One region of the Paenibacillus sp. FSL H8-0260 genome, then DNA from elsewhere that is predicted to be linked to it. Evidence: riboswitches for the same ligand, from Rfam matches in the RefSeq annotation. Region 1 holds a riboswitch; the other holds the start of a gene.

Region 1 (4,976 bases):
CCTCTTGCATCGGGAATTAGGATGTTAAAGCCTAAGTTCTCGTAGTAGATTTTGGCGTACGCCCCCATATCCTTTGCTTTACCTGAATAACCGTGGGCTAGAATGGCTGTGCGTCCCGCAGCACGATTAGATCGGAGTAAGTAACCTCTTAGTTTAAGTCCATCTGCAGATACGATCTCAATATTCTCGAAGCTCTGGCGAGAGACCCAATCCTTCCCCTCCCCCCAAGAAGCTCCGGCAACCGGAGGATCAGCCTTCAGATTAGGATTATTACTTAGAAATACCTTTGGCGCTCGTTTAATAGCAATACCATAGAAGAAAAATCCCACATAGATTAGAATCCCTATGATGATTACAGCGCTAATAATGAACCATATCAATTCGCCTTCGCCATCCCCTCTTCATTTCCTTTGCAACAAGAGTATACCATCTACTTAGAATGCACCAAACTATCGCAATCATGACATACAAATAGAGCCGCCATCGGAACACTCCCGAAAGCGACTCTATGTTGATCTACCCTTTATTATTTATTCTTTTTGGAGAACTTGGTTCTCATTAATAATCCGATAAGTGCAAAACCTAAACCTGCTACATAGTAAGGTGCAGGACTTGATTCACCCGTTTTTGGCAATTCCTTCACAGGTGGCTTTCCTAATGGGAACGTATCGTCCACTACGATGATTTCATCAGGTGTTGGTGTTGGCGTTGGTGTCACTGCCGGTACCGGACCTAATGGGATCTCATCATCATCAACAAGTACTTCTGTGCTATTCGACGGTGTTGGTACTGGCGCTGGTGTCGGCGAAGCTACAGGCCCAAGCGGCACAGGATCTTCTGCAAGAACTATAGTGCCAATTACGGATGATGGCGTTGGTGTCGGGAACACCGAAGTCTCTGGTGTCGACGTTGGTGTTGCTTCAGGCGTTACCGTCGGTGTTGGTGTTGCCTCAGGCGTTACCGTCGGTGTCGGTGTTGCCTCTGGTGTTACCGTCGGTGTCGGTGTTGCCTCAGGCGTTACCGTCGGCGTTGGTGTTGGTGTTGGCGTCACTGTCGGCGTTGGTGTTGGTGTCGGCGTTGGTGTTGGTGTCACTGTCGGCGTTGGTGTCGGCGTTGGTGTCACTGTCGGCGTTGGTGTCGGCGTTGGTGTCACTGTCGGCGTTGGTGTTGGTGTCGGCGTCACTGTCGGCGTTGGTGCCGGTGTTGGCGTCGGCGTTGGTGTTGGTGTCGGCGTCACTGTGGGCGTCGGTGTTGGTGTCGGCGTTGGCGTTGGTGTCGGCGTCGGCGTCACTGTCGGCGTTGGTGTCGGTGTTGGCGTCACTGTCGGCGTTGGCGTCGGTGTCACTGTCGGCGTCGGTGTTGGCGTCGGTGTTGGTGTCGGCGTTGGTGTCACTGTCGGCGTCGGCGTTGGTGTTGGTGTTGGCGTTGGTGTTGGTGTCACTGTCGGCGTCGGCGTTGGTGTCACTGTCGGCGTTGGCGTTGGTGTCACTGTCGGCGTTGGCGTTGGCGTTGGTGTCACTGTCGGCGTCGGCGTTGGTGTTGGCGTTGGTGTCACTGTCGGCGTTGGCGTTGGCGTCGGTGTCGGCGTTGGTGTTGGCGTTGGTGTCACTGTCGGCGTTGGCGTTGGCTTCGGTGTCGGCGTTGGCGTCGGCGTTGGTGTTGGTGTCGGTGTTGGCGTCACTGTCGGCGTTGGTGTTGGCGTCGGACATGGTGTTGGCGTCGGTGTCGGCGTTGGTGTCGCTGTCGGTGTTGGTGTTGGTGTCACTGTCGGTGTTGGTGTCGGCGTTGGTGTCACTGTCGGCGTCGGCGTTGGTGTCACTGTCGGCGTTGGCGTTGGTGTTGGCGTTGGTGTCACTGTCGGCGTTGGCGTTGGCGTCGGCGTTGGCGTCGGTGTCGGCGTTGGTGTCGGCGTTGGTGTCGGCGTTGGTGTCACTGTTGGCGTTGGTGTCGGTGTTGGCGTCACTGTCGGCGTTGGTGTCGGTGTTGGTCCAGGTTCATCACCATCGTATGGATAGTGGTGAAATTCACCACCACCAGTACCTTTGAGTGAAGCCGCCACTAAAGTACCGTTAATCTGACCATTAATAAAATCAACATGAGCATAGGGGGCAAGTATGCTTCCCATTACACCTATGCCTGCCATATCAAGATACGCAGCTTGGCTAAAGTTAAGCAAAATTTTCTTGCTGTTCAACACGTTATTAGGTAGAAATCCGAAGTTTTTCATTTTTACGTTAGAACCATCAATATTAATAATTGCAGTAGATCCTGAAGGAACATTTATTGTAATTCCGTAGGTATTAGAGACGTTATCTCCTGAAACATTAAAAACATTGACCGCAGGATCTGTACCTGTCAGGATAAGGCTGCCATATTGGTACACTGTTGTTCCATTCGCCGGCAATGCTGCAAGTTCTGCTGATTTGTCCTTCAAAGACTGACCTACTGCTGAAAAGTCAATCGTACTCCCCTGTCTTTTTGTACCACCCTTGAGGAGCGTTACATTCCCTGAAAAATCTCCCCCGTGCACGATATTCCCATAAACAGTACCTCCGTTGAAAGTAAGATTCCCTCCAACAACAAGTGTGTCAGTCAGGGAAACCTCTGCAGCGGTCAACCTATCTCCAACACTATAGTTGGTTAAGTTAACGTTACCTCCAGCAGCAAACCTTCCTTCCGTATCCGAAACTGTTGTTATATCCCCTAGAATAAACACGTTGTAGACCGCTGCAATTCCCAATGTAGAAGAACTACTAGCTCCAGCAACTCCAGCTCCCAATGAGGAAAGCCCACTACCTACCGTCAAAATCCCAGCTAATACAAGCGAGAGTAACGGTTTTATTCTTCTTTTCAAATGGCACACCTCCTAAAACTATGATTTATATTAATCAGAATAATTACCAGAAACTCTAAAGGACCTAACAACAAAAAAGACCGCCAAAAAGAAGTGAAATTCCCTTCTCATGGCAGTCGGACGGTCATTGTGCCTTTAAGACACTTTAGACTCCTGGACTTTGCGTCCCGCCCTTTCAGACGGTTTGCTATTATCATGACTATATATATGTATTACACTGCAAGTCCAGAACTGGTAGCTGAAGCATTCTATCCAATAACAGTCTATGACTTTTAATACTTTTGAATTAATAACAGTTTAGCGCCCGACACCCACAATTGTCAATCAATTCCTTTCGATAATTCCCCGCATTAGTACCACACAAAAAAAGCGCCTGAAGGCGCTTCGCATAAGGTTTTTCATTAAATTTTAAAGTAACTGTATATAGCCCAATATGGATATCCATAAGGGAATACTCAGAATTAAACCAAAAAACAATCCACGCTGGAGGCTGCCCTCTTTTTCCATCATAATTCTCCTTTATTTGCGTTCGATACATTAATTTTTATTATTACAATTTTTAATATAATTTATTCTTCGTTATTTAGTTGTGAATTTAATCACATTGGATAAGCTGTTTAGAAATACCATTGATTATTTTTGGAATATCGGGGTAGAATACGAATATACGTTCCTATTAGAGGTGATGAGATTCATGCATAGAGCAGAAAGCAGGGACAACATGCTGGTGAAATCTTATTTATTGCTTCCGATGATTTTATCAGCTTTCGAACGGGACTCCGCCATTTTATCTACACACTTACGAACACCCGCCCCTTATCTGGAGGTGCTTGGAACAGCTGCTGCAGTAGCTACAACAGATCTAAGGGATGTTCGTGCAGAAATGAGAAGACGGGGAATCAAGGTGTATGAGCAAAACAGACTTAATACTGGAATTGAAGCCAAGTATATATGTCGTGGCTATCATGAACGAATGCTGCTGTTGAATGACATTGTTGCGGCTCAAGCTGCCATCCATATGCGCAGATACCTAGGGCTGGATATTTCATCTTTTAAGAGTTACGAAGAACAGTACCAGATTAAGTAAAGCTGTATAGAAGCCGCTGCGCTCTCTCCCCCCAATCAATTAGTGAACAAAAAAATAGGCCTTACCATGGGAGTTGGCAAGACCTGAGAGAGATATACCACAAAACACTGGGGGGTGTTTGGTGTCTCTAATATATACCTCGAACCTGAAAAATAGCTGATAGGCACATAAAAATTACATTAAAAATATTGTTCGCCGTTCAGAAGTGATTAGAGTGCTCCCACAAGCTTAGCCGACCTTTAGCTGGAATTGGATGGCTTAATGGATGAACCCCTTCAAGCTTCCAGGCAAACCGTCCTTCACTATAGTCGCCAAAATCATATTCATTCCCATTGATCCATTCCCTTAAATCCACCTCTGGAGTAACCACATAACATCCCGCGAGCTGACCTGTAGCAATAATAGCTCCTGTCGGCAAATTATTCGCTGTATAGCCATGTTTCGCCAATACTGATTTGTACGGTTCCTGTTCACAAAACTTTTTGTCAATCCTCATTCCGGCATGGATGCCTAACTCGCCGCGGTAGGCTGTTCTCCATGAACGAGTTTCAAACTCTTTTTCACCAAGAGCAATTAAGGTCGCCCAAGGCTGCCGTATTGTTATACACCGCATGATATTTATCCCCTTTGTTTATGTTGGACGTTTGTCACGGATGCCACGGATCTCGATCTCGCGTTGTGTAATCTTGTTCACCTTGACCTGATAAATAATCCCAACCGTTTGGTCGATACTCATTTCCATCATTGATCGCCTCTAAAATAAGAACATTTATTTTTATTATATACAAACAAAAGTTCTTATGAAAATATCAATACTACAGACATTCACCTGTAACTCCCCAGAATCAATAAAGGTCGTCATAATGGAAAGGCTGCTGTTTATTCTTATATTGGTAATGTACTAAATGCTATGCCTGTGCAACCGATTTTAAACTAATGTCGTAACCACTGGAGGGGAAGGTCCATGATTCAAAAACCACGTACTACTATTAAATGGACTCTTATTTTTGTTTTTTTGTTATTCGTCACCGCCTG
Region 2 (4,976 bases), 770 kb from region 1:
TGATTACAATTAAGGAGGCTGGGGTGCGGGATTTTCTGGATTTCTGTAATGACCATATGGAGTCGGAGCAGGTTGAATTCCGTATAGATGACCAAACATGGAGACCCCTATCCGAATTACCCACTGTACTTGATATGGAGTGGATTGATGAGGTTATCACTAAGGGTCTTGTTACTTGCTACTTCCAACCGATTGTGAACGTAAGGGAAGAGATTTTTGCATACGAGCTCCTATCCAGATTTAAAAAAGAAGACGGATCTCTTATCTATCCTAATGAGATTTTTGCGGCGGCACGTAATCGTGGGCGTTTATATGCTTTAGACCGGTTATGTAGAATGACGGCTGTAAAATATGCTGCACCCTTAAATAAAAAAACGTTTATTAATTTTATCCCAACGTCGATCTACGCTCCAGAGTTCTGCTTAAGATCAACCGTTGAACTGGCCAATCAATTAGGCGTCGATCCTTCTCTTTTTGTCTTTGAAGTTGTTGAGACGGAGAAAGTGGATGATCTCGCTCATTTGAAAGCTATTTTGACATATTACAAGGATCGGGGATTTGAATACGCTTTAGATGATGTTGGTGAGGGCTTCAGCACGATCGAGATGTTATTGGAGCTTAAACCCCATTACATGAAGCTGGATATGAAATATGTTCAGGGTGTGTCCAGCGATCTGAACAAACAGAAAATAGCAAAGCAATTTTTAGAAAAAGCTTTAGAAATCCAATCCGTTCCTTTAGCAGAAGGTGTGGAGTTTAGAGAGGACTTTGAATGGCTTAAGCAGAGTGGTTATCAGTTGTTTCAGGGATATTTATTTGGAAAGCCTGATCCTATTCCCAAACAGTAATCCTAATGAGTATATATCCGTCCAGAGGATGAGATGAATTTCAGGTCAGAGTCTGAGTACAGCCAACCCCCGGGGTTGTATAATTTAGGTAATTGAAAAGGGGGACGGGATGGATATGAAATGGCATCAATTTGTAACGCGCTGGGCAGATTCTAGGGGCTTTGATGGACGAGAGATTGATTATCAATGGCCTTCTCCCTCATTTCCGGTCATCAGTATTCGCAGTAATCTAGGGCGATACTCAGGTCAAGCGTATGGTCGTGGAGGTAAACCCCGTGTGAAGACAGCCGTTGGATTAATCGCTATTGGAGATGTAGCTGTCGGCTTGATTTCCATAGGTGCGATAAGCGTGGGCGTATTATCCTTAGGAGCAATATCACTGGGAATGTGGTTAGCGATCGGAGCAATAGCACTTAGCTGGCTTGGCTTCGCAGTGGGAGCGATTGCGATTGCAGGCGTGGCTGTAGGAGCGATCGCAATCGCGGAAAAAGCGTTAGGGGCCATCGCCATAGGGGATACGGCGTTTGGTGCGATAGCGATAGGCAGGATCGCTGGGGGTGCCATAGCTATCGGACAATGGGCATATGGTGTAATCGCAGTTGGCGAACATGGTTTCGGATTAATTCCCATCACGGGCGATGTGTGGAATTGGTTCCGGCGGTTGTTTGGATCGGGGAGTTAAGTAGACCTACAGTCCTAAAGGATGCCCTTCTCTTCCGGGATGGTCGATAAATAATATCTATCACATAAGAAAAACTAATTGCAATTACCTATATTCATTTCATACCAATTAATCATGCGATCCGATCTAGGCTTATGTTACTCTTTGAATGTATTCGAAACTTCATAGGCAAACCTATGGAAATGTAGGGACGCAAAGCTAAAGGGACTAAGGTTATCATAACTATTGTCAGCCAGCTGCCAAAGAGTGTGTAACGCTTTTTGTTAAAATATAAGAAAGTATAAGTTATACACCTATACTTAATATCTTATATTTCTCGCTTAAACGCTTGCCGTCCTTATAGGACGCTGAAGGCGTTTATGCTTGTTAAGGTTTAATAAAAATTAAGTCTTAATTTTTAGGCGACTTTATACGCAATCAAGCTACTCTTTTGGGGTAGTTTTTTTTGTGCCCATTTTTGGGCACTGGAGAGATTCATATGACATCTGGGGGTAAGAAGAGATGAAGAAAATGATTGCGATCGCTACATCGGCGGCCATGTTGGCCAGTTTTTCGAGTGAGGCAGGTTATGCTTTAGCAAGTGAGGCAAGCAAGGTAAATGTAACAAAAACAGTGGCGCAAAGTAAGGTTAACTTATTAAGCAACGCTTCGGTTATTCCGTTTGAGCTGTACGGCAAGGATGCTCTAAATGCCTATAATGAGGTTTTTAGAATGAATCCAGCAAATATTAAATCCATCACAAATAACGGTGGCAACTACTCAGGCTCGCCTATAGCTAAGGCTATGGATGGGGATATGAGCACGCATTGGGAGACTGGCAAACCGAATAGTTCAACGTTTACGAATGAGGTTGTGTTTGTTTTCAATGAGTCCACTGAATTAAATAGAATGGTATACGCGGCTAGGCAATCCGGTGCGAAAGGTAAAGGTTTTGCTCAAGAATTTGAGATCTATGGTTCCACTACCGATGGGGGTGATTTTACGCTCGTGTCTTCTGGAGAATATACAGGCTCAACCGGTGATGTAGTGGAGATTCAGTTCGCACCTACGGCTTTTAAGAGACTTAAATTTGTCTTCAAAAAAGCGAACCAAGATTGGGCGAGTGCGGCTGAGTTTTCTTTTTATAAAGAGGATAGTGTCTCTGCTAAAATGAAAAATTTGTTTACAGATGATACCTTGAGCCAAGTTAGTACTGCCTTTGATACGGCAGAGAAATTAACAGCTTTAGAGAATGAAGTGCAGGCACATCCACTGTATGCGCAGTTTAAAGAAGAGATAGAGAATGCAAAGATCCTTTTGAAGAACCATCAGGTAGAGGCAACGACAGCCAAGGTTTCGAAGCTAAAAGGGTATGGAACAACCTATGAAAATGCCTATAGCCAAGCTTATAGAATGCCGAATGCAAACGTATCAAAAGTAACGGTGAACGGTGGAAGCTACTCAGGTACGAAGCCTGAATATATGCTGGATGACCAGCCCACTACGCATTGGGAAACGAACAAAAACAATGATGCAAGCTTCACGAATGAAGTCGTGTTTGAACTAGCGCAAGCGGAAGTGCTGGACAGAGTGGCTTTTTTGGCTAGAGATAACCGCAAAGGATTCCCAGAGGCTTTTGAAATCTATGCATCAGAGACGAGTAAAGGAGAGACCTTCCAACTTGTATCTAGCGGAACCGCGGTTAGTACCAATGACTTTCTGGAATTTAAATTCGAACCGACGAAGTTTAAAAGATTAAAATTTAAGTTCACAAAAGCTAATATCAACAGACCTTTTGCGGCTGAATTTAGATTTTATACAGAAGATAAAGTAAGCGAAGCTGTAAATGGTATTTTCACAGATGGAACGATGAGTGCGGTTGTGCCTGCTTATAATAGCGTCGAAGCAATCAACGAATTAGAAGAAGCGGCAAAAGTACATCCGCTCTATCCAATCCTGAAAGATTCTTTGGATTTAGCTAAGAAGCTAGTGAATGGTGAAGTTCAAACCGAAGGCACCATCATTGAGGCGGAACAACGTGGAGATATGAAAAAGCATGCGCAGGAAAACCTGAGAATTGGTTTTGGTACGAACAACCAGCCTACAGGTCTCGTTGCAATGCCTGGAGATACGATCAACGTTTATGTGGACGCAGCTTCTAATGATAAGCTACCTTCTTTAGTCTTTTCTCAACAAGAGGCCGCTTGGAATGTTTGGGCTAGAGGTGTGCAATTGCGTCCAGGTAAGAACATTATAACCGTTCCTGAATTTGCTACGAATAGTTATTATGCACATGAAGTGACTAAGGGCGGTACAGTGTATATCGTCAATCCATATACAGCTGAGGAACAAGGGAAAGCGCCATTGATCCGCTTCGAAGGTTTAGAAAAGATTCCTTTTATGACCAAGACCACGGATCCAGAACAATTCAAAACCTTCTTAATCACATACAAACAAAGACTGGACGAAGATAAAGCGGCTCATCCAAATGTTCAAGATCGTAAACTCATAGATGTGGTAGAAATGGCCAGCGATCATGTTATATTCACAGGAACGGCGACGGAGGCGTACAACAAATATATTACGCAAGGAAATAACCCGCTGGACACCGTAACTGGGTATGACACCTGGATGAAGAGCATTTTTGCCTTCTATGGCTTGGATGGCAGTAGCGAGATTCATGATGCCAAGCTAATTCGTGAGAATATTCGCTTGATGCAGCCTTATGGTGCGATGTATGCAGCGGGAGATCATACAGGGATCCAACTTGGAACAGTAGGAACCATGTTAGGTGATTTTAATAAAGCCTATCCGGGCTGGGGACTGAATCACGAAATTGGGCATCGCTTGGCTATGGGTGAACGGGAATATGGCGAAGTAACTAATAATATGGTGTCTATGTTTATGTCTGTCGCAGCGAATTCGATAGATAATCGTATACCGTATGAATCAGATATCTATAAATATGTCCTCGAAGAAAATAAAGTGGTTATGAATCAGCAGGGCTTATTTGCACAACTCGGAGCCTATTGGCAGCTGGAGCTGGCACATCCGGGATACTGGACAGAGCTGACCAAGCTATATCGGGAGCGGAAGGTCACCCTTACCAACGGTGACAATTCCAAGCAGCAGTATTTGGTGGAGTTCTCCTCCGAAGTACTGGGATTAGATTTAAGCAGCTATTTTGCCAGACATGGCTTCACTGTGAATCCTGAGACAAAAGCGAAAGTAGCCAAGTATCCGGCACCGCAAAAGTTATGGTATTTAAATAACTCGGTGATTAATTATGAGGGAACTGGAATGGCGGATAAAAATCTGGCCATTAAGGTTAATATCACACCTAACACCACGGATAGAACGAACACGTTAAGTTTCAGTATAGATAAAGAGCTTAAGCAAGACTTTTTAGGATATGAAGTGTATAGAAATGATGTGTTAGTTGGTTTTACAGGAACTGAGCAATTTGT

The links. A riboswitch is a leader RNA that binds a small molecule or an ion and turns the genes downstream of it on or off. The one in region 1 is predicted to bind cyclic di-GMP.
Region 2: linked by a shared signal. The riboswitch ahead of MHI51_RS29755 (NPCBM/NEW2 domain-containing protein) and the one ahead of MHI51_RS02605 (choice-of-anchor A family protein) in region 1 are both predicted to bind cyclic di-GMP.

The regions. Positions count from the first base shown of each region.
Region 1 is NZ_CP150298.1:589,902-594,877, reverse strand. It holds gene MHI51_RS02610 (alpha/beta hydrolase) at 1-380, opposite strand, end outside; gene MHI51_RS02605 (choice-of-anchor A family protein) at 527-2,854, opposite strand; cyclic di-GMP riboswitch class I at 2,963-3,053, opposite strand; gene MHI51_RS02600 (hypothetical protein) at 3,549-3,941, shown strand; gene MHI51_RS02595 (ASCH domain-containing protein) at 4,141-4,554, opposite strand; gene MHI51_RS02590 (DUF3221 domain-containing protein) at 4,906-4,976, shown strand, end outside.
Region 2 is NZ_CP150298.1:6,697,467-6,702,442, reverse strand. It holds gene MHI51_RS29765 (EAL domain-containing protein) at 1-848, shown strand, start outside; gene MHI51_RS29760 (hypothetical protein) at 964-1,530, shown strand; cyclic di-GMP riboswitch class I at 1,688-1,774, shown strand; gene MHI51_RS29755 (NPCBM/NEW2 domain-containing protein) at 2,032-4,976, shown strand, end outside.